DNA from 4 places in the Kineococcus haloalkalitolerans genome. Region 3 is predicted to be linked to each of the others. Evidence: riboswitches for the same ligand, from Rfam matches in the RefSeq annotation. Region 3 holds a riboswitch; each other region holds the start of a gene.
What was found. Region 3 has a riboswitch for S-adenosylmethionine ahead of ACRYMY_RS10150 (sulfurtransferase). Riboswitches for the same ligand answer to the same signal wherever they lie in the genome.

Region 1: linked by a shared signal. The riboswitch ahead of ACRYMY_RS15270 (sulfite exporter TauE/SafE family protein) and the one ahead of ACRYMY_RS10150 (sulfurtransferase) in region 3 are both predicted to bind S-adenosylmethionine.
Region 2: linked by a shared signal. The riboswitch ahead of ACRYMY_RS18665 (ABC transporter ATP-binding protein) and the one ahead of ACRYMY_RS10150 (sulfurtransferase) in region 3 are both predicted to bind S-adenosylmethionine.
Region 4: linked by a shared signal. The riboswitch ahead of ACRYMY_RS11075 (MFS transporter) and the one ahead of ACRYMY_RS10150 (sulfurtransferase) in region 3 are both predicted to bind S-adenosylmethionine.

What each region holds. Positions count from the first base shown of each region.
Region 1 is NZ_JBJLSH010000040.1:30,750-38,420, reverse strand. Features, by position in the region: gene ACRYMY_RS15285 (asparagine synthetase B family protein) at 1-744, opposite strand, end outside; gene ACRYMY_RS15280 (GGDEF domain-containing protein) at 808-1,761, opposite strand; gene fdxA (ferredoxin) at 1,845-2,162, opposite strand; gene ACRYMY_RS15270 (sulfite exporter TauE/SafE family protein) at 2,159-3,064, opposite strand; SAM riboswitch class IV at 3,097-3,211, opposite strand; gene ACRYMY_RS15265 (nitrite/sulfite reductase) at 3,516-5,237, shown strand; gene ACRYMY_RS15260 (phosphoadenylyl-sulfate reductase) at 5,234-5,956, shown strand; gene cysD (sulfate adenylyltransferase subunit CysD) at 5,968-6,909, shown strand; gene ACRYMY_RS15250 (GTP-binding protein) at 6,909-7,671, shown strand, end outside.
Region 2 is NZ_JBJLSH010000070.1:4,328-11,998, forward strand. Features, by position in the region: gene ACRYMY_RS18650 (alkaline phosphatase family protein) at 1-820, shown strand, start outside; gene ACRYMY_RS18655 (MBL fold metallo-hydrolase) at 817-1,728, shown strand; gene ACRYMY_RS18660 (hypothetical protein) at 1,847-2,113, shown strand; SAM riboswitch class I at 2,243-2,341, shown strand; gene ACRYMY_RS18665 (ABC transporter ATP-binding protein) at 2,469-3,224, shown strand; gene ACRYMY_RS18670 (aliphatic sulfonate ABC transporter substrate-binding protein) at 3,301-4,329, shown strand; gene ACRYMY_RS18675 (ABC transporter permease) at 4,326-5,141, shown strand; gene aceB (malate synthase A) at 5,199-6,887, opposite strand; gene aceA (isocitrate lyase) at 6,916-7,671, opposite strand, start outside.
Region 3 is NZ_JBJLSH010000021.1:34,676-40,159, reverse strand. Features, by position in the region: gene ACRYMY_RS10165 (GNAT family N-acetyltransferase) at 1-169, opposite strand, end outside; gene ACRYMY_RS10160 (class I SAM-dependent methyltransferase) at 163-1,017, opposite strand; gene ACRYMY_RS10155 (class I SAM-dependent methyltransferase) at 1,014-1,634, opposite strand; gene ACRYMY_RS10150 (sulfurtransferase) at 1,631-2,536, opposite strand; SAM riboswitch class I at 2,725-2,819, opposite strand; gene ACRYMY_RS10145 (methionine ABC transporter permease) at 2,898-3,557, opposite strand; gene ACRYMY_RS10140 (methionine ABC transporter ATP-binding protein) at 3,559-4,587, opposite strand; gene ACRYMY_RS10135 (MetQ/NlpA family ABC transporter substrate-binding protein) at 4,589-5,484, opposite strand, start outside.
Region 4 is NZ_JBJLSH010000024.1:17,264-24,934, forward strand. Features, by position in the region: gene ACRYMY_RS11070 (LLM class flavin-dependent oxidoreductase) at 1-630, opposite strand, end outside; gene ACRYMY_RS11075 (MFS transporter) at 627-1,973, opposite strand; SAM riboswitch class I at 1,967-2,055, opposite strand; gene ACRYMY_RS11080 (SpoIIE family protein phosphatase) at 2,164-4,527, shown strand; gene ACRYMY_RS11085 (ANTAR domain-containing protein) at 4,546-5,544, opposite strand; gene ACRYMY_RS11090 (electron transfer flavoprotein subunit alpha/FixB family protein) at 5,702-6,697, opposite strand; gene ACRYMY_RS11095 (electron transfer flavoprotein subunit beta/FixA family protein) at 6,697-7,527, opposite strand; gene ACRYMY_RS11100 (FAD-dependent oxidoreductase) at 7,529-7,671, opposite strand, start outside.

The DNA.
Region 1 (7,671 bases), on a different contig from region 3:
GTCGAGGACGGGGCGGGCGGCGGCGGCGACGAGGCGGCTGTCGCGGCCGGCGGTGAGCGGCAGCAGCAGCTCGTGCCGGGCCGCCAGCGACACGAGGAGGTGGCGGACGGCACCGGCGACGACCTCGACGCGCTCGGCGGTCGCGGCGGCCGAGCTCACCGGTTCCAGCGGCGCGGTGGGCCAGTGCCGCACCGGCTCGAAGGAGGCGAGGTCGAGGTAGTGGTTGGGCAGGAGGCGCTGCACGCCCTCGGCGCTGGTGACCCCGGCGGGGTGGTACCCGCTGCGGCGCAGCGTGCGGCGCTCCCAGCGCCTGGCCAGCTCGGGGTCGCCCCAGCGCAGCACCGTGGTCGTGGAGGCGACGGCGCGCTCGGCCAGGGAGTGCACCACGGCCAGCGACCCGGCGGGGTCCAGGTGCAGGCGGGCCCGCCCGCGCAGCAGCAGGCACGCCCACCGCCCCGCCCAGCGGTAGAGGTGGTCCTCCACGGCGCCGGGGTCGGCGCCCGTCCCGCCGGGGCCCGTGACCGCCTCGACGGGCAGCGAGGCCCGCTCGTGCAGCAGGGCACCGTCCTCGGCGACGACCCACCCGAGCAGCCAACCGGCGGTCCTCCCGTCGCCCTCGAGGAGCGGGACGACCGGCAGGGACGGGTGGGACGCCAGCGTCCACCCGTGCGCCGTGCGCTCGCCCCACCCCTGCGGGTGGGCCCGGGGCCCCTGCGCCAGCACGAACTGGTCGTGGAAGCTCACACGCGCAACGTAACACCGCCGTAACACGGCGGTGAGGACGTGCACCGAGCGGTCGACCGGCGTTCACCCCAGCCGGCGGGAGCGCTTCACCTCGTACATGCGCTCGTCGGCGCGCGAGAGCGCCTCGTCGACGTCGGCGCCGGCGGCCGCGAGGACCCACCCCACGCTCACGCCGACGCCGTGGGCGCGGGCCAGCGGGCCGGCCGCGGCGACCCGGGCGGCGCGCGCGGCGGCGTCGGCGGGGTCGCACCCGGTGCCGCGCAGGAGGAGGACGAACTCGTCGCCGCCGGTGCGGGCGACGACGTCGCCGTCGCGGACGGCGGAGCGCAGCCGGGCGGCGACCTCGACGAGGACGGCGTCGCCGACGGCGTGCCCGTGCTCGTCGTTGACGCGCTTGAAACCGTCGAGGTCGGCGCACACGACGCCGCAGCCCTCGCCGCCGGGCTCGAGGGCCGCAGCGGCCTGCTCGAACAGCGCGCGCCGGTTCAGCAGCCCGGTGAGGGGGTCGGTGCTCGCCAGCTGGCGCAGCATCTCCTCGGCGCGGCGCTGCTCGGTGACGTCGACGCCCACGCACGCGAGGCGGTCGGGCACCCCGTCCTCGTCGAGCAGCACCGTGTTGTGCCAGCGGATGCGGTGCCGGCCGCCGCGACGGTCCAGCCACTCCCCCTCGGCGACGCTGGAGGACCCGTGGGCCACGCCAAGGGCGACGCCCTGCCGGGCCAGGTCGCGGTCCTCCGGCACGACCACCAGGTCGAACATCTCCTCGCCGAGCACTTCCTCGGCCGCGTACCCGGTCAGTTCCTCGCAGGCGCGGTTGAACAGGGTGAAGCGGCCGTGGACGTCCAGCACGCACACCAGGGCCGCGGTGCTGTCGAGCACGGCGCGGGAGGTCTCGCGGTCCAGGGCGCTCGGCGACGACGCGCGGGCTCGACGGGACGGCCCGGCGCCGGGCCGCCGCGGCGTCAGGCTCACCAGCGGGGACCGCTCACCGCGCTCCGGCACGCTGGGATCGTCCACGTCTGCCCGATCGGAGGTCCGGCCCGGCACCTTGAGGCCGGGCGGCCGGGAGGACCCGGACGGCGCAGCGCGGGCGGGGACCGTCAGGACGGCCCGGGCAGGGTCGCCACGAGCGGGTGGTCACCGGCCACCGGGCCGTGCGCCGCCGCCCCGCCCGGGGAGCCGACCCGGTCGAAGAACTCGACGTTGGCGGCGGTGAACGCCGACCACTGCTCCGGGACGTCGTCGGAGTGGTAGATGGCCTCGACGGGGCACACGGGCTCGCAGGCCCCGCAGTCCACGCACTCGTCGGGGTGGATGTACAGCGACCGCTCGCCCTCGTAGATGCAGTCGACGGGGCACTCCTCGACGCACGCCTTGTCCTTGACGTCCACGCACGGCTGGGCGACGACGTAGGTCACGCGGGGGTGCTCCTCTGCAGCTCGGGGACGGGGGTGCTCCGGGAACGCCGGTGGCGGCGCACCGCGCTGGTCACGGCCAGTCCGCCGGCGAGGAGGACGAGCGCGTAGACGGCGAACCGCGCGCCGTCCGGCGCGGCGACGGCGTCGGTGCGCAGGAGGGTGCGGGAGTTCGTGAGGACGATGACGGTGCCGACGGCGGCACCCAGCACCTGCGGGGGTGCGAACCGGACCAGCCAGGCGGCGATCGGCGCGGCCACCAGCCCCCCGGCGAGCAGCGCGAGGACCCACGACCAGGCGATGCCCTGCGCCCCGAGGCCCAGCAGGAAACCCGCGCTGGCCGCGACGGCCACGAGGAACTCGCTGGCGTCGACGGACCCGATCACCTTGCGCGGTTCCAGCCGGCCCGAGGCGAGCAGGGCCGGGGTGCCGACCGGGCCCCAGCCGCCGCCGCCCGTCGCGTCCACGAAACCCGCGAACAGCCCGAGCGGCGCCAGGAACCTGCGCCGCAGCGGGCGGTGCAGGGACCGCACGTCCAGGGTGGTCACTGAGAACCGCACGAGGACGTACACGCCCAGCCCCAGCAGCAGCACGCTGACGAGGGGGGCGGCGACGTCCGCCGGCAACGACGACAGCAGCGTGGCACCGACGAGAGCGCCTGCGGCGCCTGGGATCCCGACCCGCCGGACGACGCGCCAGTCCACGTTCCCGAACCGGTGGTGCGCCGCGCCGGAGGCCAGCGTGGTGCCGATCTCGGCCAGGTGCACCGTCGCCGACGCCAGGGCCGGGCTGGTGCCGACGAGGAGCAGCAGCGTCGTCGAGGTGACGCCGTAGGCCATGCCGAGCGAACCGTCGACCAGCTGGGCCAGCAGGCCCACGACGGCGAGGAGCACGAGTCTGCGCACGAGGGGTTCCCGTTCGTCCCGGTGGACCCGCAGGTCCGCGCTTGCCGGGCACCGTGCGGCGACCGACCAGGTCCTCACCCGGAGCACCCCGCCGCGGAGGAGGGTTGCCGACCAGCGAGCCGGGGCTTGGCGCTGGCACTCGTGACCTGCCGACCACGCTAGGGCGCCGGGCCCGGACCGTCAACACCCGCCACCGGCCGGAACTCCTCGCGGACCGCACGGAGAACCCGCCGGAGAACCCGCGGAACTCCCCGACGGGCTTGACGGGAGTTCCGCGTGCCCTACGGTGGGGACGTGGTCCAGCCGCTGACCGTGCGCCTCGTCTCGCGCCGGTACGTCGACCTCATGCGCGTGCACAGCAACTACGCCTGCCGCCGCACCACCTCCCCCACCCCTCCCCGTCACCGCTAGGGGCGCTCCTCACGGAGGGCCCGCACCCCCGTGAGGACCGATGACACCCGACCCCTCGCTCACGACGTCCGGCGCACCCGCCGCGCCGCCGGCCCGCCCCGCGCGCACCCGCAGCAACGGCCAGTGGGCCGTGGACGGTCGGGCACCGCTCAACCACAACGAGGAGGTCAAGGCCGCCGGGCCGGGCCTCGACGTCCGCGAGCGGATCGAGCGCGTGTACGCCCGGGAGGGTTTCTCCTCCATCGACCCCGACGACCTCAACGGCCGGTTCCGCTGGTGGGGCCTGTACACCCAGCGCCGGCCCGGCATCGACGGCGGCCGCACCGCGCAGCTGTCGAACGAGGAGCTGTCCGACGAGTTCTTCATGCTGCGCGTGCGGATCGACGGCGGGGCGCTGACGACGCAGCAGCTGCGGGTCGTCGGGGAGCTGTCCACGCGCTTCGGCCGCGACTCCGCCGACATCACCGACCGGCAGAACGTCCAGCTGCACTGGGTGCGGGTCGAGGACGTTCCGCAGGTGTGGCGGGAGCTGGAGGCCGTGGGCCTGCGCACCACCGAGGCGTGCGGCGACACCCCGCGCGTCGTGCTCGGCAGCCCCGTGGCCGGGATCGCCCGCGAGGAGGTCGTCGACCCGACACCGGTCGTGGCGGAGATCGTCGGGCGTTTCGTCGGCGACCCGGAACTGGCGAACCTGCCGCGCAAGTTCAAGACCGCCGTCACCGGCCACCCCAGCCAGGACGTCGTCCACGAGATCAACGACGTGTCGTTCGTCGGCGTCGTCCACCCCGAGCTCGGGCCGGGTTTCGACGTGTGGGTCGGCGGCGGGCTCTCGACCAGCGCCCACCTCGCCCAGCGCCTGGGCGCGTTCGTCACCGCGGACGAGGCGCCCGACGTGTGGCACGGGGTCGTGCGGGTGTTCCGCGACCACGGCTACCGCCGGCTGCGGAACAAGGCCCGCCTGAAGTACCTCGTCGCCGACTGGGGCGCCGCGCGCTTCCGCGAGGTGCTGGAGACGGAGTACCTGGGCCGGCGGCTGACCGACGGCCCGGCGCCGCCGCCGCCGCGCGGTCCCGGTGACCACGTCGGCGTGCACGAGCAGAAGGACGGCCGCCGCTACGTGGGCCTGGCCCCCACCGTGGGCCGGGTCAGCGGCACGGTGCTGCGCGCCCTGGCCGACGCCGCCGAGGCCGCCGGGTCGGGCCGCGTGCGGCTGACCCCGCACCAGAAGGTCGTCGTCCTGGACGTCGACCCCGCCCGCGTCGACGCGCTGCTGGCCGCGGCGCGGGAGCTCGGGCTGACCGCCGCGCCGTCGCCGTTCCGCCGCAGCACCATCGCCTGCACGGGCATACAGTTCTGCAAGCTGGCGATCGTCGAGACCAAGGCCACGGCGGCGGACGCGGTCGCCGAGCTGGAGCGGCGACTGGCGGGGATCGAGCTCGACACGCCGATCACCCTGCACGTCAACGGGTGCCCGAACTCCTGCGCCCGGATCCAGACCGCCGACATCGGCCTCAAGGGGCAGCTGGTCACCGGTGACGACGGCGTGCAGGTGCCGGGGTTCCAGGTCCACCTGGGCGGCGGGCTGGCCTCCGCCGACCGCGCCGAACCCGGGCTGGGCCGCACGGTGCGCGGGCTGAAGGTGAGCGCCACCGGCCTGGCCGACTACGTCGAGCGCGTCGTGCGCCGCTACCTGGACACCCGCGCCGACCGCGAGACGTTCGCGGCCTGGGCGCACCGCAGCGACGAGGAGGCCCTGCGATGAGCACCCCCACGGGGACGACCCCCACCACCCGCCCGGCCGGGGAGCTGCGCGCGCTCGCGGCCGCGGCCGCCGACCGCCTCGCCGGGGCGGGTGCCGACGAGGTCGCGGCCTGGGCGGCCGCGGAGTTCCGCGGCCGGCTGGCCGTCGCGTGCAGCATGGCCGACGCGGTCCTGCCGCACCTGGTGGCCCGGCACGCCCCCGGCGTGGACGTGCTGTTCCTGGACACCGGGTACCACTTCGCCGAGACCCGCGGGACCCGCGACGCGGTCGCGGCGACGATGGACGTGCGGGTGGTGGACGTCCTGCCGCGGCTGACCGTCGCCGCGCAGGACGAGGAGCACGGCGCCCGCCTGCACGAGCGCGACCCGGCGGCGTGCTGCCGCATGCGCAAGGTGGAACCCCTGGCGGCCGCGCTGGCCGGGTACGAGGCGTGGGTCACCGGGGTGCGCCGCGACGAGGCGCCCACCCGGGCCGGGACACCGCTGGTGCAGTTCGACGAGCGGCACGGGCTGGTCAAGCTGAACCCGCTGGCCGCCTGGAGCGCCGACGACCTGCAGCGCTACGCCGACGACCACGGCGTCCTCGTCAACCCGCTGCTGTCGCAGGGGTACCCGTCCATCGGGTGCGCCCCCTGCACGCGCCCCGTCGCGGCCGGCGCGGACCCGCGCTCGGGCCGGTGGGCGGGCAGCGCCAAGACCGAGTGCGGGATCCACCTGTGAGCGCCCCCGCCGTGCACCCCGCGCACCAGCGCGGGACCCGTCCCGCCACCCGCCCCGGCGCCGTGGACGACCTGCGCGCCCTGGAGGCCGAGGCCGTCCACGTCGTGCGCGAGGTGGCCGCCGAGTTCGAGCGGCCCGTCCTGCTGTTCTCCGCCGGCAAGGACTCCGTGGTGCTGCTGCGCCTGGTGGAGAAGGCGTTCCGGCCCGCGCCCGTGCCGTTCCCCGTCCTGCACGTGGACACCGGCCACAACTTCCCCGAGGTGCTGGAGTTCCGCGACCGGCGGGTGCGCGCGGGCGGCCACCGGCTGCTCGTGGCCTCCGTGCAGGACAGCATCGACCGCGGTCGGGTCCGCGAGGACGCTCCCGGCGCATCGCGCAACCGGTTGCAGACCCGCACGCTGCTCGACGCCCTCGCCGAGGGGGGTTTCGACGCCGCGTTCGGCGGCGCCCGCCGCGACGAGGAGCGCGCCCGCGCCAAGGAGCGCGTCCTCAGCGTCCGCGACGCCGCGGGGCAGTGGGACCCGCGCGCGCAGCGGCCCGAACCCTGGTCGCTGTACAACGGCCGGATCCGGCGCGGCGAGCACGTGCGGGTGTTCCCGCTGAGCAACTGGACCGAGCTGGACGTGTGGCGCTACGTCGCCCTGGAGGGCCTGGACCTGCCGTCCATCTACTACGTGCACGAGCGCGACGTCGTCGAGCGCGACGGGATGCTGCTGGCCGTCACGCCCCTGACCCCGGCGCTGCCCGGCGAGCGGGTGCGGCGGCTGCGGGTGCGCTACCGCACCGTCGGGGACCTCACCGTCACCGGCGCCGTGCGCTCGGACGCCACCGACGTCGAGGCGGTGCTCGCCGAGGTCGGCGCGGCGACCGTCTCCGAGCGCGGCGCCACCCGCGCCGACGACCGCACCTCCTCCGCCGCCATGGAGGACCGCAAGCGCGAGGGGTACTTCTGATGCGGGAACTGCTGCGGATGGCCACGGCCGGGTCCGTCGACGACGGCAAGTCCACGCTCATCGGCCGGCTGCTGCTGGACACCGGCAGCCTGCCGACCGACCACCTGGCCGCCGTGGACGGCCCCGACGGCCCGGACCTGGCGGCCCTGTCGGACGGCCTGCGCGCCGAGCGGGAGCAGGGCATCACGATCGACGTGGCGTACCGGTTCTTCTCCACGGCTGCGCGCAACTACGTGCTGGCCGACACCCCCGGTCACGTGCGCTACACGCGGAACATGGTGACCGGCGCCTCGAACGCCCACCTGGCGATGCTCCTCGTCGACGTGCGCGCCGGGGTCCTGGACCAGACCCGCCGGCACGCGCGCATCGCGACGCTGCTGGGCGTGCCGCACCTGGTGGCGGCCGTGAACAAGATGGACCTCGTCGACTTCGACCGCGGCGCGTTCGACCGCGTGCGCGCGGAGCTGCACGACGTCGCCGAGCGCCTGGGCGTGCCGCTGCTCGTGGTGCCGGTGGCCGCCAAGCACGGCGACAACGTGGCGGTGCGCTCGGCGCGCACCCCGTGGTGGGACGGGCCCACGCTGCTGGAGCACCTGGACGCCGTCGACGTCCCCCCGCCCGGCGAGGGCGGGCTGCGCCTGCCCGTGCAGTGGGTGTCCCGGCCGGTGGCCGGTGCGCGGCGCAGCTACGCGGGCCGGCTGGCCGCCGGGACCCTGCGCGCCGGCGACGAGGTGGTCGTCCTGCCCTCGGGCGCGCGCACCC
Region 2 (7,671 bases), on a different contig from region 3:
CCAGGCGCAGGGCGCCACCTTCGAGCAGGTGAGCGGCCGCCGCGTGCAGGACGTGGTGGCCGACCTGCTGCACGCGCGCCCGGAGACGGCGTCCTCGACGGTGAGCACCGCGACGGGGGCGGAGGTGCGCGGGCGCGTGGACGTCCTCGTGCGCGACTTCGCCCCCAGCGGCACCGCGCAGCGGGCGGGCGCGCGCCAGGAGCCGTCCTCGCGCGGCGCCGACGAGGTCGTCGTCGTCACCGCGGGCTGCACGGCTCTGCTGAGCGTGCCGGACGCCCCGGGCGGGCGGATGGACCTGGCCGCCCTCGGCGCCCGCTGGCCCGCCCTGGTGCCCGGCCTGCTCGCCACGCCCGGCGTCGGGTTCGTCGTGGGCCGCCGCGCCGGCGTCCCCGTCGCCCTGGGCCCGCGCGGCGAGCACGACCTGCTCTCGGGCGCGGTGCGCGGCAGCGACCCGCTGGCGGCCGTGGGCCCGCGCGCGGCCGGGGAGCTGGCCCGCGTCATGGGCTTCGCGACGGCCCCGGCGCTGCTCGTGCACTCCACCGTGGACGCCGTGACGGGGGAGGTGCACGCCTTCGAGGAGCAGGTCGCCTCGCACGGCGGGCTGGGCGGCTGGCAGAACGACGCCGTGCTCGTGCACCCGGCGGACTGGCCGCTGGACGAGGACCTGCTGGACCGCGGCGTGCCGGGCGAGGAGCAGCTGGTCGGGGCCGCCGCCGTGCACGAGCAGCTCGTGCGCTGGATGCGGCGGGCCGGCGTGCCGGTGGCCCCGGCGCCCGGGGAGCGGGGCAGCGTCGTCGCGGGGGAGGGGGAGCGCGCGTGAGCGGGCAGCTGCGGTGGCTGGGCCACTCGACCGTCGTCGTCGACGTGGAGGGGGTGCGGGTGGTCACCGACCCGGTGCTGCGCGCGGGCCTGGCGCACCTGCGCCGCCGCCAGCCCGTCCCGGCCGCCGACCACTCCGCCCGCGCCCACGTCGCCGTCGTCTCGCACCTGCACCACGACCACTGCGACATCGCCTCGCTGCGCGCGCTGGACGCCGACTGGGTCGTCGCCCCGCCGGGGGCCGCGCGCTGGCTGAGGCACCGGCTGCGCCCGGTCGGCAGCCGCGTCGTGGAGGCGGGCGCCGGCCAGACCGTCCACCTGCCCGTGCGCGCCTACGACGGCTCGCGCCGCGAGGTGGCCGTCACCGCGCTGCCCGCCCACCACGACGGCGGCCGCACCCTGGCCCGGCTGACCGGCGCGCCCCGCGACGCGGCCGCCGTCGGCCACCTGCTGGAGGTCCCGCGCGCCGACGGGGTGCCCGTGACGGTGTGGGCGCTGGGGGACACCGGCCCCTTCCCCGGCCTGGAGGACGCCGTCCTGGCGCAGCTGCGCGCGCGCCGCCCCGGGGACGGGCGCGCCGGCGCGGACGGCGGGACGGCCCGCGGACCGGACGTGGCGCTCGTGCCCGTCGGCGGTTGGGGCCACACCCTGGGCGAGCACCACCTCGACCCGCGCCAGGCCGCGCGGGTGGTGGCCCGCGTGCGCCCGGCGCTCGCGGTGCCGGTGCACTGGGGCACGCTGGCGCCGCTCGCGCTGGGACGCACGATGGGCGACCGCTGGTGGGCGCCGGGCCGGCACTTCGCCGACCGCCTGGCCCGCCGCTCGGACGTGCGGGCCGTGGTGCTGCGCCCGGGGCAGGTCCTGCCGTTCGACCGCGCCCGCGCGACGCCCCCGCCCGCCGCGAGCTGACCCCCCCCCGCGGCGACACGCGGACGGGTCCCCCCGATCCGCGCGTGCGCCGGGCCCTTCGCGGGTACCGTCGCAGGGACACCCGCTGACACCGGGTCCCGACGGGAACGGGGGAGTCATGGCCCAGGCGTTCACCTTCCTCACGGCGCTGCTCGACCACGAGCAGCGGGCGCTCGTGGTCAGCACCGACGACGGCCGCGTGCTGTCGCGGCTGGCGCTGAGCGACCCGCCCGCGCACGGCTACTACGAGCCGGGGCAGCTCGACGACGCGCTGGCCGACCTGGGCCTGCGCGCGGTCGGCTGCTGGCTGCGCGACGGCGACGGCGGGGCCGTCGCCGACGTCCGGCCGCTGGGCGAGCCGATGCCCGACCCGCGTCCGGTCTGAGACCGGCCGGCCCCTCGCGAGCTCCGCGCGGCGTCCCGCGCGGCGTCCTGCGTGGAGGCCCCGGGCACCCCGTGAGGCTGCCCGGGGCACCCTGGTTTGACACGGCCCCCACCTCGGCCTTTGATGGTGCAACCATCCAGAGCGGCCGAGAGACCTGGCTCGACGACGCCGCAGCAACCTCCGGGCCCTCGGGCCCGGGCACGGTGCTCACGCCAGGACCGATGGAGGAGCCGAGTTGCCCCCTGGTCCCGCGACCGCGCACGAGACCGCGCGCCAGCGCGCTCCCCGCACCGCCGCCACGACCCCAGCGAGCGCGGCGACCACCGCGCGCGCCGACGCCCTGCAGGCCGCCGACGTGGTCCTGCGCGGTGTCGGGCGCTCCTTCGTCAACGCCCGCGGCACCCACCGCGTGCTGGCCGACGTCGACCTCGTCGTCGAGGCCGGGTCCACCGTCGCCCTGCTCGGCGCCTCCGGCAGCGGCAAGTCCACGCTGCTGCGCCTGGTCGCCGGTCTGGACCTGCCCACCGCGGGAGAGGTCGCGGTCGGCGGTGAGCCGGTGCGCGACGTCAGCGACCGCTGCGCCGTCGTCTTCCAGGAGCCGCGCCTGCTGCCCTGGCGCGACCTGGCCGGCAACGTCGCCCTCGGCCTGCCGCGCGGCACCCCGCGCGCCGAGGGCCGCGAGCGGGTCGCCCACCAGCTCGGGACCGTCGGCCTGGCCGACTTCGCCGGGCACCGCCCGCGCCGCGTCTCCGGCGGCATGGCCCAGCGCGCGGCGCTGGCGCGCGCCCTGGTGCGCCGCCCCGGCGTGCTGCTGCTCGACGAGCCGTTCGCGGCGCTGGACGCGCTGACCCGGCTGAAGATGCAGGACCTCCTCGACGACGTCCAGCGCGGCACGGGCGCCACCACCCTGTTCGTCACCCACGACGTCGACGAGGCGCTGCACCTGGCCGACCGCGTCCTCGTGCTCGGCACCCCCGAGGGCGCCGAGGGCGCCCGCGTGGTGCGCGACCTGCGCGTGGCGGCGCCCCGTCCCCGCGACCGCGGCGACGCCGAGCTGGCCGCCCACCGCGTGGAGCTCCTGGAGCTCCTCGGCGTGCCCCGGCACGCCTGACCCGCCGCCCCTCACCACCCCCCACCGCCGGTCCGTCCCGGACCGCCGCTCGTCCCTGCCTGGAGGAACCCCCGTGCTGCGCACCCCCCGCCCCCTCGCCCGCCGCACCGCCCTCGGCCTCGCCCTCGGCGGCGTCGCCCTCGGTGCCGCCGCCTGCGTGCAGGGCGAGGACAGCACCGGCGCCGTCGCCACCGGGGGCGCCGGGTCCGGCTCGGGTTCCGGTGGCGGCGACACCGTCCGCCTGGACTACGCCCTGTACAACCCGCTGAGCCTGGTCGTCCGTCAGCAGCGCATCCTCGAGGACGCCGGCCTGACGGTCGTGTGGGAGCAGTCGCTGGGCAGCAACCGCGCCAACGAGTTCCTGCGCAACGACAACCTCGACGTGGCCTCCACGGCGGGCTCGGCGGTCCTGCAGGCCCGCGCGAACGGCTCGCCCGTGCAGACGATCGCGGTGTACTCCCAGCCGGAGTGGACGGCGCTGGTCGTCGGCGAGGGCTCCACCGTCACCGACGTGGCCGGTCTGCGCGGGGCCCGGATCGCCGCCACCACCGGCACGGACCCGTACTTCTTCCTCCAGCAGGCGCTGGCGGAGGCCGGCCTGTCGGGCGCCGACGTGGAGATCGTCAACCTGCAGCACCCGGACGGGCGCGCGGCCCTGGAGCGCGGCGACGTGGACGCGTGGGCGGGCCTGGACCCGAACATGGCGGCCTCGGAGCTGACGGCGGGCTCGCGCCTGCTGTACCGCAACGTGGACTTCAACACCTACGGGATGCTCAACGCGCGCGAGCAGTTCATCGAGGAGTCCCCGGAGCTGGCGCAGCAGGTCGTCGACGCGTACGCGCAGGCGCGCTCGTGGGCGCTGGAGAACCCGGCCGACCTGCAGGCCCTGTACGCCGCCGAGGCGCAGCAGGAGGACGAGGTCGCCGCGCTGGTGCTGGAGCGCACCGGCTTCGTCGACCTGGTGCCGGGCGACGCGCAGGCGCAGGTGCTGGAGGCGATCATCCCGCTGATGGTCGAGACCGGTGACGTGCGCTCGGAGGAGGAGGCCCGCACCGCGCTGGAGGGCCTGTTCGCCCCGCAGTTCGCGCAGGCGGCGTCCTCGTGAGCGCGTTGAGCGGGACGCAGGCGCCGCCGCGGGAGCCCGCGGCGGAGGGTGCGCGGCGCCGGGTGCCCGCGGCCGGGTGGGCCCTCGGGCTCGTCGTGCCGGTCCTGCTGGTGGCGGCCTGGCAGCTCAGCTCGACGCTGGGTGTGTTCAGCCGCTACCAGATGCCGCCGCCGCTGGACGTGCTGCGCGCGGCGGGGGAGATGTGGTCCACCGGGGCGTTGCAGGCCAACGTGGCGATCAGCGTGCAGCGCGTCCTGCAGGGCTTCGCCGTCGGCGCTTCGCTCGGGGTGGTGCTGGGCGGGCTGACGGGCCTGTCGAACCTGGCGGACCGGATGCTGTCGCCGATGTTCGGGGCGCTGCGGGCGGTGCCGTCGCTGGCGTGGGTGCCGCTGCTGGGGCTGTGGATCGGGCTGGGGGAGACCCCGAAGATCGTCCTCGTCGCCATCGGTGCGTTCTTCCCCGTCTTCACGACCGTCTACTCCGCGCTGAGCCACCTGGACCCCTCGCTGGTGGAGGTGGGCCGCGCCTACGGGCGCCGCGGCGTGCGGCTGTTCACCGAGATCCTGCTGCCGGCGACGGCCCCCTCGCTGCTGTCCGGGTTGCGGCTGGGCCTGGCGCAGAGCTGGCTGTTCCTGGTGGCCGCCGAGATCATCAGCTCCTCGGTCGGGCTGGGGTTCCAGCTGACCAACGGGCAGTTCATCGGCCGCACCGACCAGATGCTGCTGGCGATCGTGCTGCTGGCCGTGCTGGGCAAGCTCAGCGACGTCGTCCTCGGGCTGGTCGAGGCCCGGGTCAAGGCCCGCCGCGGCTGACCCGTCCCCGCACCGCGACGGCGGCCGACCCCGAGGGGCCGGCCGCCGTCGCGCGTCTCACGCCGTCGCCGCGACCGGTGCCGGGGCCGGGGAGCGCTCGCCCGCCGGGCCGGGCAGGACGACCGTCACCGGTGCGGGCCGCCGCTCGACGAGGTGGCGGACGTAGGCGGCGGAGGTGACGAACGCGGGGAACTCCTCGCCCAGCACCGCCTCCTCGACGAGCGCGCGGGCCCGTTCCAGCCGCTCGGCGGCGCCGGGCACGCCCGCCAGCTCGCCCCGGGCCCGGCCGAACTCCTCGTCCAGCACGCGCTGCACGAGCCGGGGGACGACCGCGCGCCCGTCCTCCAGCACCGTGCCGTGCCGCAGCCACGTCCACACCTGCGAGCGGGAGATCTCCACGGTCGCCGCGTCCTCCATGAGCCCGTCGACGGCCACGGCTCCGGCACCGCCGAGCCACGCCTGCAGGTAGTGCAGGCACACCCGCAGGTCCGCGCGCAGCCCTTCCTCGGTGGCCCCGCCGGGCACGCCGGACAGGTCCAGCAGGTCGTCGGCGTCGACGTGGACGTCCTCGCGCAGCCGGTGCCGCTGGTCGTCGGCGCCGCCCAGGACGGCGTCGAACGCGGCGCGCGCGGTGCTCACGAGGGCGGGGTGCGCGACCCAGGAGCCGTCGAACCCGTCGCGCGCCTCGCGGTCCTTGTCGGCGCGCACCGCGGCCAGCGCCCGCTCCGTGGCCGCCGGGTCCTTCTTGGAGGGCACGGCCGCGGCCATCCCGCCGATCGCCACCGCCCCCCGGCGGTGGCAGGTGCGCACCAGCAGTCCGGTGTAGGCCCGCATGAACGGCACCGTCATGGTCAGCCGGGAGCGGTCCGGCAGCGCGGCCGCCGGGTCGGTGCGCCGGTTCTTCACGACGCTGAACAGGTAGTCCCAGCGCCCGGCGTTCAGCCCCGCCGCGTACGGGCCCAGGGCGTGCAGGACCTCCTCGGCCTCGAACGCCAGCGGCAGCGTCTCGACGAGGACGGTGGCGCGCACGGTGCCGCGGGGCAGGTCCAGCGCCTCCTCCGCGCAGCGGAACACGTCGTGCCACAGGCGCGCCTCGGCCGCCGACTCCAGCTTGGGCAGGTAGAAGTACGGCCCTCGCCCCGCGGCGACCTGCCGCCGGGCGCCGTGGAACAGGTACAGCCCGGCGTCCAGCAGCGCGCCGGCCACGGACGCGCCGCGGACCCGGACGTGCTTGTCGACCAGGTGCCAGCCGCGCGGGCGGACGACGATCGTCGGCAGGTGCTCGCCCAGCCGGTACTCCCTGCCCTCGGGGGTCGTGAAGTCGATGCGCCGGTCCAGGGCGTCGAGGAGGTTCAGCTGACCCTCCACCACGTTGGCCCACGTGGGCGCGGTGGCGTCCTCGAAGTCGGCCATCCACACGTCGGCGCCGGAGTTCAGCGCGTTGACCGTCATGGCGCGCGTGGGCGGCCCGGTGATCTCCACGTGCCTGCGCTCCAGCCCGGGCGCGGGCGGCGGCACCCGCCAGCGCGGGTCCTCGCGCACGTGCCGGGTCTCGGGGCGGAACCCCAGCCGCTCCTCGCCGGACAGCAGCCGCTCGGTGCGCCGCTGCCGCTGCGCGAGCAGGTCGGCGCGGCGGCCGGCGAAGGCGTCGTGCAGCAGCGCCACCAGGGCCAGGGCGTCGGGGGTCAGGACCTCCCGGTAGCGCGGGCGCAGCTCGCCCAGGACCTCCACGTCGGTGCGTCGCATCGTCGTCCTCCTCAGCTCGTCGGGCTCGTCAGCGGAACTGCTCGGTCTCGGTGGACCCCGCCAGCGCGGTGGTCTCCGCGTCGGGGGACAGGGCCCGGGTGACGCGGTCGAAGTAGCCGGTGCCGACCTCGGCCTGGTGGCGCACGGCGGTGTAGCCGTCCTCGACGGCGTCGAACTCGCGCTGCTGCAGGTCGACGTAGGCGCTCATGCCGCCGCGGGCGTACCCGCGGGCCAGCTCGAACATCGAGTGGTTCAGGGCGTGGAACCCGGCCAGGGTGATGAACTGGAACTTGTAGCCCAGGTCGCCCAGCTCGTCCTGGAACCGGGCGATCTGCCCGTCGTCCAGGGCGGCGCGCCAGTTGAACGACGGTGAGCAGTTGTAGGCGAGCACCCGGTCCGGGTGCTCGGCGTGGACGGCCTGCGCGAACTCCCGCGCGAACCCGAGGTCGGGGGTCCCGGTCTCCACCCACAGCAGGTCGGCGTAGGGGGCGTAGGACAGCCCGCGGGCGATGGCCGCCTCGCGCCCGCAGCGCACCCGGTGGAACCCCTCGCCCGTGCGCTCGCCGGTGCAGAACTCCCGGTCCCGCTCGTCCACGTCGCTGGTGAGCAGGGTCGCGGCCAGCGCGTCGGTGCGGGCGACGACGAGGGTGGGCACGCCCAGGACGTCGGCCGCCAGCCGCGCGGCGTTCAGGGTGCGCACGTGGTGCGCGGTGGGCACGAGGACCTTGCCGCCGAGGTGGCCGCACTTCTTCTCAGCCGCCAGCTGGTCCTCCCAGTGGACCCC
Region 3 (5,484 bases):
CGTCCACGGCCACGACGACCCGCCACGGCGGCGGCTGCACCCACAGCTCGCGCGCCGCCTCGGAGATCAGGCCGCCGGGCAGGGCGTACGTCTCCCCCTCGGCGACGATCTCGTCGAAGAAGGGCCACACCCGCGGCCAGTCGTCCTCGGTCAGGTCGCGGATCAGCACCCCGGGAGGGTAGCCAGTCGACCGCCGGTGCCCGCGCGGCGGCGGGGCGGGCGGCGCCGGCCGACCAGCTGCCAGCTGCGCGCCACCGCCACCAGCTCGGGGCGCTCGCACAGCGCCCGCTCGAGCTCCAGCAGGTCCTCGTAGTACCCGCGCTCGCCCTTGCGGGCGTCGGGCAGCAGGTCGGTGACCACGCGCACCCCGAAGCGGAACTCCACGGGCGTCCCGGCCGCGGCGAGGGCCTCCTCGACCCGGTCGGCGGGCAGCGGCGCGCCGGCGTCCTCCCCCGCGGGGCCCTCCCCCGCCAGCAGGCGCCGCGCGCCGCGCAGGTCGTCCTCGCGCACCGCCGCCCGCAGCGCGGCGGCGGCCGAGCCGGGGCCCAGCACGGACAGGCACCCGCCCGGGCGGACCCGGGAGGCCAGCGCGGCCACGTCCGCCGCCAGGTCCGCCGAGGAGCCCGCCCCGGGGCGGTGCTGCAGCACGTCGTGGCACAGGACGAGGTCGAACGTGCCGCCCCCGCCGCCGGTCAGCGCCGTCAGCGCCACCACGTCACCGAGGTCGGCCTCGACCGTGCGCACCCGCTCGGCCACGCCCGCGCGGTGGGCGGCGGCGCGGGCGCGCTCCAGCACCAGCGGCGCGGAGTCGAGGGCGGTGACCTCGGCGCCGCCGTGCGCCAGGGCCACCGCGTCGCTGCCGTCGCCGCAGCCGACGTCCAGGACGCGCAGCGGTCGGCCGGAGACGGTGCGGCAGACGACCGCCAGCGTGTGCTCGACGAGCGTGTGGCGCAGCCGGCCCCACGGGGCGCTGCGCCAGGCGACCGCGGCCTCCTCCGGGTGCGGCGGCTCGCTCACCGCCGCCTGCCGACGAGGTGGAGGTTCCCGTCCGCGTCCACGGCCCGGTGCGCCACCGCGCCGCCGGCGGCGACCACGGCAGCCGCCAGCAGGTCGGCGGCCAGGTGCAGGTGCCCCGGCGAGGACCCCGACGACCCGGTGGACCCCGGGGACCCGGAGGACCCGGACGGCCCGGACGCCGGCGGCGGCACCGTCAGCGACAGGTGCCCACCGGGGCGCAGCGAGCTGGTCAGCGCGGCGACGTCGGCCTCGGCGCGCGCGACGCTGCCGCGCAGGTGCAGCACGTCGTGGCAGCAGACGACGTCGAAGGAGCCCGACCCGCCCGCGCGGTGGCGGGTCAGCGCCGCCAGCGCCGCGAGGTCGTCGAGGTCGGCGGCCACGGTGCGCACCCGGTCGGCCACCCCGGCGAGCGCGGCGGCGGCGCGGGCCTGCTCCAGGGCCGCCGGCAGGCGGTCCAGCACCGTCACCTCGTGCCCGAGGGCGGCGAGCAGGAGCGCGTCGCGGCCCTCGCCGCCGCCCGCGTCCAGGACGCGCCACGGGGCCGGCCCGAGGTCGGGGCCGGCGGCGCGCACGAGCGCGGCCACCGGCCCCGGCACGTCGTGGGCCGTTCCCGTCACCTCTCCGGGCCGACGGCGACGGGCACGCGGACCGCGTTGCCCCACTCCGTCCAGCTGCCGTCGTAGTTGCGGACGTCGCGCAGGCCCAGCAGGTGGGTGAGCACGAACCACGTGTGGCTCGAGCGCTCACCGATGCGGCAGTAGGTGATCGTCGGGGCCTCGACGTCCAGGCCGGCCTCGCCGAGGTAGATCTCCTCCAGCGCGGCGCGGTCCTTGAACGTCCCGTCCTCCGCCGCGGCGCGCGCCCACGGCACGCTGGCCGCGCCCGGCACGTGGCCGCCGCGCACGGTGCCCTCCTGCGGGTAGTCGGGCATGTGGGTGCGCTCGCCCGTGAACTCCTGCGGGGAGCGCACGTCGATCAGCGCCCCGCCGATGTGCTCGCGCACCTCGGGCAGGAACGCCCGCGCGGTGCGGTCGTCGCGCTCGACGACGGGGTAGTCGGCCTGCTCGCGCTGCGGCACCCCGGTGGTCAGCTCGCGACCCTCGGCCTGCCACTTCGCGCGGCCGCCGTCCAGCAGGCGCACGTCCTCGTGGCCGAACAGGGTGAACACCCACAGCGCGTAGGCGGCCCACCAGTTGCTCTTGTCGCCGTAGAACACGACGGTGTCGGTGCGGCGGATCCCCTTGGCGGACAGCAGCCGCGCGAACCCCTCGCCGTCGAGGTAGTCGCGGGTGACCGGGTCGTTGAGCTCGGTGTGCCAGTCCACCTTCACGGCGCCGGGGACGTGGCCGGTCTCGTACAGCAGGACGTCCTCGTCGCTCTCGACGACGACCAGGCCCTCGCGGCCGAGGTTCTCGGCGAGCCAGGTGGTGCTCACCAGGCGCTCGGGGTGCGCGTACTGCGCGAACTTCGGCTCGGACGTGTCGGCGGGCAGGGCGGTGCTGGGGGTGGTGCTGGTCATGGTCGGCTCCGGTGCGCTGGGGTGGGCGGGTGGTCGCGTCGCGGGGTGCCGCGCCGGCCGTGGCCGGGCGGCGGGCCCGGGCGACAGGCCGCCGAGGTGCGCCGGCACAGGTCGACGTGGCGCCGCGACCAGGACCGGAGCGTGGTGGCGCGCCAGCGGGCGCGGTCGTCGTGCATGAGCGTGGGCCCTCTCCATCGGCCCTGGCGGGAGCACCCACGCCCTCCGGGGAGGGGGGTTGCTGCGGCGTCGTCGAGCCAGGTCTCTCAGCCGCTCTGGATGGTGTGCGGGCCCAGCGTGGCGGGCTGCGGTGCGGGTTGTCAACGCCCGCGGCCGGTCCCGCGCGGGGACCGGCCGCGGGGTCCTAGCGGCGCAGGACGGAGCGCGCCAGGCGGTTGCCGATGAGCTGGCCCACCTGCACGATCACGATGATCGTGGCGACCGTGACGTAGACGACGCCCCAGTCGTAGCGCTGCGAGCCGTAGGTGATGGCGTAGTTGCCCAGCCCGCCGCCGCCGATGAGGGCGGCCTGCGCGGACATGTCGACGATGCCGACGTAGATGAACGTGTAGCCCAGGATCAGCGGGCCCAGGCCCTCCGGCACGAGGACCGTGAACAGGATGCCCAGGCGCGAGCCGCCGGCGGCGCGGGCCGCCTCCACGACGCCCGGGTCCACCGACACCAGGCTCTGCTCGACGATGCGCGCCACGGCGAACGCGGCCGCCAGCGAGATGGCGAACGTCACGGCGTTGTTGCCGACGGTGGTGCCGACGGCCAGGCGCGACAGGGGTGCGACCGCGGCCAGGAAGATGACGAACGGGATGGGCCGCACCACGTTCACCAGCAGGCCCACCACGGCGAACACCGCGCGGTTGCTGAGGATGTTGCCCGGGCGGGTGGCGTACAGGGTCAGGCCGATGCCCAGGCCCAGCACGCCGGAGAACACCATCGAGACGAGCGTGATGAACAGCGTCTCCCAGATGGCGGTCCGGTAGACGTCCAGCGTCGCGAGGAAACCGTCCACGTCACTCCTCCTCGTCGACGCGCACGCCCGCGCCGCGCAGGGCGGCCACGGCCGCGTCCGCGGCACCGGGCGGGCCCGTCAGCTCGTACGTCAGGGAACCGATGCGCCGCTCGCGGATCTCCCCGATGCCGCCGTGCACGAGCTCGGCGCTGACGCCCGCGTCGCGCAGCACGCCGTCCACGCGCGCCAGCAGCCCCGGCTCCTCGGTGATCTGCACCGACACCAGCCGGCCCGGGTGGCGCGCGCGCAGGCGCTCCAGCACGTCGGCGTCCGGCCGGTCGTGCAGGGCGCTGCGCACGAACCGCTTCGCGGCCGCCGAGCGCGGGGAGGTGAACACGTCGTACACGTCGCCGACCTCGACGACGCGCCCGTGCTCCATGACCGCGACGCGGTCGGCGATCTGGCGCACGGCGTCCATCTCGTGGGTGATGACGACGACGGTGACGCCCAGCTCGCGGTTGACCCGGCGCAGCAGCGCGAGCACCTCGGTGGTGGTCTCCGGGTCCAGCGCGCTGGTGGCCTCGTCGGCCAGCAGCAGCGGCGGGTTCGTGGCCAGGGCGCGGGCGATGCCGACGCGCTGCTTCTGCCCGCCGGACAGCTGCTCGGGGTAGGCGTGGGCGCGGTCGAGCAGGCCCACGAAGTCCAGCAGCTCGGCGACCCGGGCGTCGTGCTCGCGCTTGGGCACGCGCGCCACCTTCAGCGGGTATGCCACGTTGCCGGCCACGGTGCGCGAGCGGAACAGGTTGAACTGCTGGAAGATCATCCCGATCCGCTGCCGGGCGCGGCGCAGGTCCTTCTCCCCCAGCGTCGTCAGGTCCTGCCCGGCGACGACGACCCGGCCACCGGTGGGGGGCTCCAGCGCGTTGAGCAGGCGCACGAGCGTGGACTTGCCGGCGCCGGAGTAGCCGATGACGGCGAGGACCTCGCCCTGCGCCACCTCGAGGGTGACGTCGTCCACGGCGCGGACGACGTCACCCCCCGGGCGCCGGTAGTGCTTGGAGACACCCTCCAGCGAGACGATGGCGGCCATCTCAGCCCTGCGCCGCCCGGGCGTCCTCCTCGATGGCGGCCAGCTGCTCCTGCAGCGTCGCGGCGTCCACGTCGCGGACCACACCGCCGGGGTAGTCCTGCGAGAACGCCTCCAGGACGGCCGGGTCGTGGAACAGGGCGGCCAGGTCGAGGTACGTCTGGTCGTCGGCGTCCTCGGCGCGGGTGACGAAGAGGTTCACGTACGGCGCGGCCTCGGGGCTCTCCGGGTCGTCGGCGAAGACGACGTCCTCGTCGGCGAGGTCCGCGCTGGCCGCGTAGTTGTTGTTGACGACCGCCGCGGCCACCGAGCCGCTCTGCAGCGCGTTGGCGGTCTGCGAGGCGTCCAGGGAGACCAGCTCGACGCGGGAGTCCTCCACGTCCTGCAGGTCGGAGAACGGCGTGCCGCCCTCGCGCAGGGTCAGCAGGCCGGCGGCCTGGAGCACGAGCAGGCCGCGGGCCTGGTTGATCGCGTCGTTGGGCAGCGCGACCTGGGCGCCCTCGGGCAGCGCGTCGGCGCTGTCGGCGGTGGTCGAGTACAGCGACAGCGGGTAGACGGCCGTGGCGCCGATGGGCTGCAGGTCGTCGCCGGCGTCGACGTTGTAGTTCGCCAGGTACTGGGTGTGCTGGAACTGGTTGATGTCCACCTCGCCCTGCGCCAGCGCGGGGTTGGGCAGGCTGTAGTCGGTGAAGTTCACCAGCTGCACCTCGACGCCGAGGCGCTCGGCGGCCAGGTCGGTGTAGGTGCGCCAGAACGGCAGCGCCTGGTCCGAGACGCCGATGCGCACGGTGCGCTCGGTCGCCGCGGTGGTGGCCGAACCGCCGCCGCGGCTCAGCAGGACGCCGACGACGACCGCCACGACGACGACCGCGGCGACGATCCCGGCGATCAGCGGGGTGC
Region 4 (7,671 bases), on a different contig from region 3:
CCGGCCGTGGTGGGCGATGTCGTGGACCTTGGCCGGGTCGGCGAAGACGCCGCGCTCGGCGTCGCGCACGACCGCGCCGTCCTCCCAGGAGCCCTCCCACAGCTTGTAGCAGACCTCCAGGTACTCCTCGGCGACCTCGTAGCGCTCGTCGTGGGCGACCTGCGCGGTGAAGCCGAGGTTGCGGGCCGCGGAGTCCAGGTAGCCGGTGACGACGTTCCACGCCACGCGCCCGCCCGTGAGGTGGTCCAGCGTCGTCAGCCGCCGCGCCAGGGAGTACGGCTGCTCGTAGGTCGTGGTGACGGTCAGCCCGAAGCCCAGCGTCCGCGTCACCGCCGCCATCGCCGAGACCGCGCCCAGCGGGTCGTTGACGGGGACCTGGGCGGCGGCGCGCACCGCGGCGTCGCGCGAGCCGCCGTGCACGTCGTAGACGCCGAGGACGTCGGCCAGGAACAGCGACTCGAACCCGCCGCGCTCCAGCAGCCGCGCCAGCGACGTCCAGTGCTCCAGCGTGCGGTAGTCGGCGCTGCGGTCCTCCGGCCGCGCCCACAGCCCCGCGGCCTGGTGGCCCACGCAGGCCATGGCGAACGCGTTCAGCCGCAGCGGGCCGCGCCCGGCGGGGGTGGCGCTCACCGCTCGCTCCCGGCCAGCGGCGCGAACGCGGTCTCGCGGGCGGCGGCCGCCGAGACGGCCGTCAGCACCGCCAGCAGGCTCAGGTACCCGGCGACCAGCCACGGCGACCCGTCCCCGGCGGCCAGCAGCGCGGCGGCGATCAGCGGGGTCAGGCCGCCGCCGAGGACCGCGCCGATCGAGTAGCCCAGCGAGGCGCCGCTGTAGCGGGTGCGCTCGTCGAACTGCTCGGCGAAGAACGCGCCCTGCGACCCGTACATGCTGTCGTGGCCCAGGTTGACGGCCACGACGACGGCCGCGCCGATCAGCAGGCCCGCGCCGGTGTCGAGCAGCCAGAACGCCGGGACGGTGAACACGGCGGTCAGCACGGCGCCGAACAGGTACACCGGCTTGCGGCCCACCCGGTCCGACAGCCGGCCCCACAGCGGGGTCGCGGCCAGGCTCAGGACGGAGGCGACGAGGACCGCGAGCAGGCCCAGGTCGGCGCCGTCCTCGCGCACCTGGTTGGCCAGGTAGTTCAACGCGAACACCGTGTAGAGGACGTAGCCGCCGTTCTGCCCCAGCCGCATGCCCGTCGTCAGCAGGACGCCGCGCGGGTTGCGGCGCAGCACCTCCAGGACCGGCTGGCGGGCCACCTCCCCAGCCTCGCGCACCGCGCGGAACGCCGGCGACTCGGTGACCTTCAGCCGGATGAGCAGGCCGACGACGACGAGGACGGCGCTGACGAGGAACGGCACCCGCCAGCCCCAGGAGAAGAACTGCTCGTCGTCCAGCAGCGTGCGCGTCAGCCAGAAACCACCGCTGGCCAGCACCATGCCGGCCGCCGAGCCCATCTGCGGGACGGCGCCGTACAGGCCGCGCCGCCCCGGCGGGGCGTGCTCGACGGACAGCAGCACCGCGCCGCCCCACTCCCCGCCGGCGGAGAAGCCCTGCAGCAGCCGGGCGAGGGTCAGCAGCACGGGCGCCCACACGCCGATCTGCGCGTACGTCGGCAGCAGGCCGATGAGCGTGGTGGACACGCCCATGAGCAGCAGCGCCGCCACGAGGACGGCCTTGCGGCCCACCCGGTCGCCCAGGTGGCCGGCGACGGCGCCGCCCAGCGGGCGGGCCACGAAACCCACCGCGTAGGTGGCGAACGCCGCGACCGTGCCGGCCGCGGTGCTGGACTGCGGGAAGAACAGCGGGCCCAGGACGAGGGCGGCCGCCGTGCCGTAGAGGTAGTAGTCGTACCACTCGATCGTGGTGCCGACGAAGGAGCCGAGGGCCGCGCGGCGGCGCGCGACGTCGGGGGCGGGCAGGGCGCGCGAGGGCGCGGGGGCGGTGCTCACTGCGGGTGCGTCTCCCATCGGTCCTGGCGGTAGCACCGTCCCTCGCGGGTGGTTGCTGCGACGTCGACGAGCCAGGTCTCTCGGTCGCTCTGGATGGCCGCCGGGAACGCTAGGCCATCGCCTCCGGAGCGCGCAACGCGCCCGCCCCGTCACGGCGCGTCGCACCGGGGCTGTTGCGGCGGCGCGGGCGCGGCGGGAGGCTCGCGCCGTGCACAGCGGGGGCGACGTCGGCGCCGAGGAGGCCCTCGCGCTGTTCCGCGCCACCGCCGACAGCGTCGACCTGACGATCTGGACGACCGACGCGGCCGGGCGCTGCACGTTCGTCAACCGCGCCTGCCTGGAGTTCTTCGGCACCACGCCGGAGCGGATGGCCGGGACGTCGTGGCGCTCGATCTGCCACCCGGACGACGCCGACGCCTACCTGCGCGCGTTCGACGAGGCGACCGCGCAGCGGCGCGGGTTCCGCGCGCAGGTGCGGGTCCGGCGCGCCGACGGGCAGTGGCGCTGGATCGAGACGCAGGCGGCGCCCCGCTGGTCCGCCGACGGCGTCTTCCTCGGCCTGACGGGCGCCAACCCCGACGTGACCGACCACCGCCGCCGCGAGGAGGCCGCGGCCGTGCTGGCCGCCGTCGGGGAGGACTTCGCGCGCGAGGCGTCCGGGCTGGCGGCGCTGCGCGGCATCGCGCGCCGCGTCGCCGCCCACACCGGCGCCGCCCGCGTCACCGCGTGGGCGGTGGAGCCGGACGGCGGCGCGGCGGCCGGGGCCCCGCTGGAGGTGGTGGCGGACGAGCCCGGTGACGGGACGCACCGCGGGCCCGGCGCCGACCCGCCGGGCGCCGCCCTCGCCGCGCGGCTGCGCGCGGGCCAGGTGCTCGTCGAGGACGGTGACGTCCTCGTGCCGTTCGTCACGGGCGGGCGGTGGGTGTTCCTGCTGCGGGTGCGGGACGCGCCCGGGCGGCGCTGGCGCGCGGACGAGCTGGACCTGCTGGCCGACGTCGTGCCGCGCGCCTACCTGTGCCTGGTGCGCGAGCGCGAGGAGCGCGCCGTCCGCGAGCGGTACGCGCGCGCCCGCGAGGTGGCCCGGCAGCTGCAGCGGGCGCTGCTGCCGGCGAGCCTGCCGGTGCTGCCGCGCGCGGAGACGGCCGCCCGCTACCTCGTCGCCGGCGGGGACGGCGCCCGCGCCGGCGGCGACTGGTTCAGCGCCCTGGTCCGGCCGGACGGGCGGCTGGCGCTGGTCGTCGGCGACGTCGTCGGGCACGGCGTGGCCGCCTCGGCCGTCATGGGGCAGCTGCGCGCCGTGCTGGAGCAGCGCCTGGCCGACGGCGACGCGCTGCCGGTCGCGCTGGCCGCGCTGGCGCGCGCCGCCGCCCGGGTGCCGGGGGCGTCGGCGGCCACGGTGTGCGCGGCGGTGCTCGACCCCGCGACGGGCGAGGTGGAGCACGCCGTGCTGGGCCACCCGCCGCCGCTCGTGGCGGGCCCGGGCGGGGTCCGCCGGCTGCCCGCGACCGGCGCGGCCCCGCTGACGTCCTCGCTGACGGCCCCCGGCGCGCTGCCGCCCACGGCCGTGGACCGGCTCGGGCCGGGCGAGCTGCTCCTGCTGCACACCGACGGGCTCGTCGAGCGGCGCGGCACGCCCCTGCCGCAGCGCCTGCGGGCCCTGGCGGACGCCGCCGCGCGCGCGGCCGCCCCGCCCGGGCGAGCGGCCGGTGCCGTCGTCGACGACGTGGTCACCGCCCTGCTCGACGGCGCGGTCCAGGACGACGCGACGGTGCTCGCGGTGCGCCCGCGCCCGCCCGTGGCCCCGCTGCGGTGCGGCGGGCCGGCGCTGCCGTCGTCGGTGCGCCGGCTGCGGCGGGAGGTGGCGGCCTGGCTGGAGGCGGCCGGTGCGGGGTCGCGGGACCGGCGGCTGCTGGCGCTGGCCGCCGGGGAGGCCGTCACCAACGCCGTGGAGCACGCCTACCGCGACGCCCCGCCGGGGCGGGTGGAGGTGCGGGCGCGGCTGGAGGACGACGGCGCCGCGCTGCTGGAGGTGAGCGACGACGGGCGGTGGCGGCCGGCGGACGCCCACCCCGGGGACCGCGGCCGCGGCCTGGTGATGGTGGGCGCCGCCGGCAGCGTCCGGGTGGACCGCGGCGGGACCGGCGGCGGCGGGGCGGGCACGACGGTGCGCGTGCGGCGGGTGCTGGGCGCCGACGTGGACCAGCGCGACCCCGGCGGGGAGGACGCCGCCGGAGCGGGCGACGACGGCGCGGGAGCGGGTGACGACGGTGTCCTCGCGGTGCGGGTCCTGACGGCCGGCGGGCCGGGCGCGCCCGTGCCGGTGCGCGTGCGCGGCCCGGTGGACCTGGAGTCGGCGCCCCTGCTGCAGGAGGAGCTGCTGCGCGCCGGCCGGCACGGCGCCCTCCCCCTGCGGGTGGACCTGGCCGGGGTGACGCACCTGGCCAGCGCGGGGGTGCGGGCGCTGTGGGCGGTGCGCGACGCCGTGGGCGCCGGCGCCCTGGCGCTGCGGGCACCCGACGGCAGCACCGCCGCCCTCGTCCTGGACCTCGTGGCCCTGCCCCGCGACCCCTGAGGGGCGCCGGTCATCGGGTCAGCCGGGCACGCCCGCGCGGACGTCCAGCGCGCCGAGCCCGGTGGCGTCGCGCACGTCGCAGTCGCGGTCGAGGACCACGGTCAGCGGCGTGCCGGCGCGGCGGCAGCGGCGGTCGGCGGCCGTCAGCACGGACACGGCGGCCGAGCCGAGGTAGTCCACGCCCGTGAGGTCGACGACGACGCGCTCGGGCGGGGCGGCCTGCGCCTCGGCGGTGCCGACGGCGGCCGCGAACCGGCGCGCGGTCAGCAGGTCCACCTCGCCGCGGACCGTCAGCAGCCGGCCCCCGTCGCACGGGCGCGGCCCGTCGACGACGAGGTCCTCACCGGGCTCCCCCGCGGCGCCCGCGGCCGCCGGGCCGTGGGCGGGGTCCCCGGCCGCCAGGGCGCGGTCGAGCAGGTCGTCGACGCGCCCGTGCGCCCCCGCGGGCAGGACGCTGGTGCGCGAGACGAGGTCGACGAGGCGCTGGGCGAGCACGGAGAGCTTGACCTGGCTGTGCATCGAGTACCACTTCAGCAGGCCGAACGCCTCGTCGGCGTCCACGCCGTAGGCGAGCATCAGGGCCCCCTTGGCCTGGTCGATGACCGTGCGCGAGGCCAGGGCCACCTCCAGCTGCTCCTGCACGCGCTGCCCGACCCACCGGTCGGCGCCGGAGGCGACGTCGACGACGTGCCCGCGGACCCGCCGCAGCGGCGTGCCCGGCCGCTCCGGGTCGGCCGCCCCCGTCACGACCACCGCGCGGGGCGCGCCCTCGACCTCCACGGGCACCTGCACGGCGAACGGCTCCCCGTGCAGCGCGCACGTGCGCACGGCACCGAGCAGGTGCTGCCAGCCGGCCGGGCCGTACAGGTCGCGGACGCGGTCGGCGGTCAGCGCCGTCCAGCGCCGCTCCCCGCCGTGCACGGCGTTCGTGCCGGCGGACCACCACCAGCGGCCGCCGGGCAGGTCGGCGACGTAGGTGCCGGTCGGCAGGTCGAGCGGGGGGTGCGTCTCGGACACGGGAGTCTCCAGGTGCGGCGACCGCGGCCCGGGGGCAGCGGTCGGTGGACGAGCACGCTGCTGTACCCGGGCGGGGGTGGGCCCGCGGCCATCCTGTCCCCGGGCCCGGCCCCCCCGCCACCCCGCGGGCAGCGCCGGGACCGGACCCGGGGCGGGGTCAGGACGAGCGGCGGCGGCGCAGCTCGGCCGTCAGCGCCGGCACGACCTCGGTGAGGTCGCCCACCACGCCGTAGTCGGCGAACTCGAAGATCGGGGCGTCCGCGTCCTCGTTGACGGCCACGACCGTCACCGAGGCGTCCATGCCGCCGCGGTGGTGCACCGCGCCGGACACACCCACCCCCACGTACAGGCGCGGGCTGATCGTGACGCCGGTCTGCCCGACCTGCGCCTCGTGCCCGATCCACCCCTCGTCGGTGGCCACGCGGGTGGCGCCCACGGCCCCGTCGAGCACGTCGGCGAGCTCCTCCAGGGGCGCGAAGTCGCCGTTGGTGCCGCGCCCGCCGACGACGACGACCTCCGCCTCGGCCAGCGAGGGGCGGTCGGAGGTGGGCCGGGGCGCGCGGGAGACGACGGTGACGGCGCGCGCCGCCGCGGACGCCTCGACGCGGTGCTCGTGCTGCTGCGGCCGCGAGGGTTGCGCCGCCGGTGCCGCGCGCAGCGAGTGCGGCTTGACGGTGACGACGGCCAGCTCGCCGGTCACGGCGCAGCGGGTGGCCCACGAGCCGGCCAGCACGGCCTTGCCGGCGACGACGCGCCCGTCGGCGACCTCGACGGTCGTGGCGTCCGTGACGACCCCGCCGCGGGTCTGCACCGCCAGGCGGGCGGCGGCCTCCTTGCCCTCGAAGGTGGAGGCCAGCAGGACCAGCGGGACGGGGTGGGCGGCCAGCACGGCGCGCAGCGCGTCGGTCACCGAGGCGGTGAGCCGGTCGTCGGCGCCCTCGACGTGCACCAGGTGCAGGTGGTCGGCGCCGTGGGCGGCGGCCAGCTCGGCGGCCGTGCCGTGCCCGTCGTCGCCCACCCGCACCGCGTGCACGGCACCGGTGCCGGGGTCCCCGGCCAGGTCGCGGGCCAGGGTGAGCAGCTCGGCCGCGGTGGACCGCGGCGCGGACCCCTCGCGGGCCGGGTGGTGGTCCAGCAGGACGAGGACGTCCATCACGCGAACCCCTTCGTGGCCAGGTAGTCCGCGAGGTCGCGGACCACGACGGCCGTGTCGGCCGTGTCGGTGACGACCACGCGCCCGGGCCGCTGCGGGCGGGGCGCGGCCTCCAGCACGCGCGTCGTCGAGCCGTCCAGGCCCACGGACGCGCCGTCCACGCCCAGCGCGGCCAGGTCCAGCACCGTCACGGGCGCCTTGCGGGCGGCGAGGATGCCCTTGAAGGCCGGGAAGCGGGCGCGGAACGCCTGGTCGGTGACGCTGAGGACCACCGGCGCGGGCGCGGACAGCTCCTCCACGTCGGTGGAGGTCTCGCGGCGCACGGACACCGTCCGACCGTCCGGCCCGTCGGCCACGTCCACCCGGTCGACCAGCGTCAGCTGCGGCCAGTCCAGCTCCGCGGCCAGCGCCGCCGGCACCAGCGAGGTCAGCCCGTCCAGCCCGGCCATGCCGGCCACGACCACGTCCACCGGGTCCTGCGCGTGCAGGTGGCGCACGGCCGCGGCCAGCACCCGGGCGGTGGCGAGGGCGTCGGAGCCGGCGACCGCCTCGTCGGTGACGTGGACGGCCGTGGTGGCGCCCATCGCCAGGCCGCGGCGCAGCGCCTCCACGGCCGCGGCCGGCCCCACCGTCAGGACGGTGACGTCGTGCGGCGGCTCGTCCCCGGCCGGCGGGTGCGCCTCGACCAGGCGCAGGCCCGCCTCCAGGGCGTCCTCGTCGAGCTCGTTGAGGGTGTCGTCCTCCCCGCCGCGGGCCAGCAGGCCGTCGGGGCGGAAGGACCGCGCGGACTGGATGTCCGGGACGTGCTTGACGCAGACGACGACGCGCACGTCAGGACCCGGCGCCCGCGTCGGCGAGCACCTCGCGCGAGTAGCGGACCATGTCCTCGCGGGGGACGACCTTGACGCGCTCGCGGCCCTGGGCCTCGCCGAGGGCGCGCTCGTAGGCGTCCAGGACCTCCCAGTCGTTCCAGG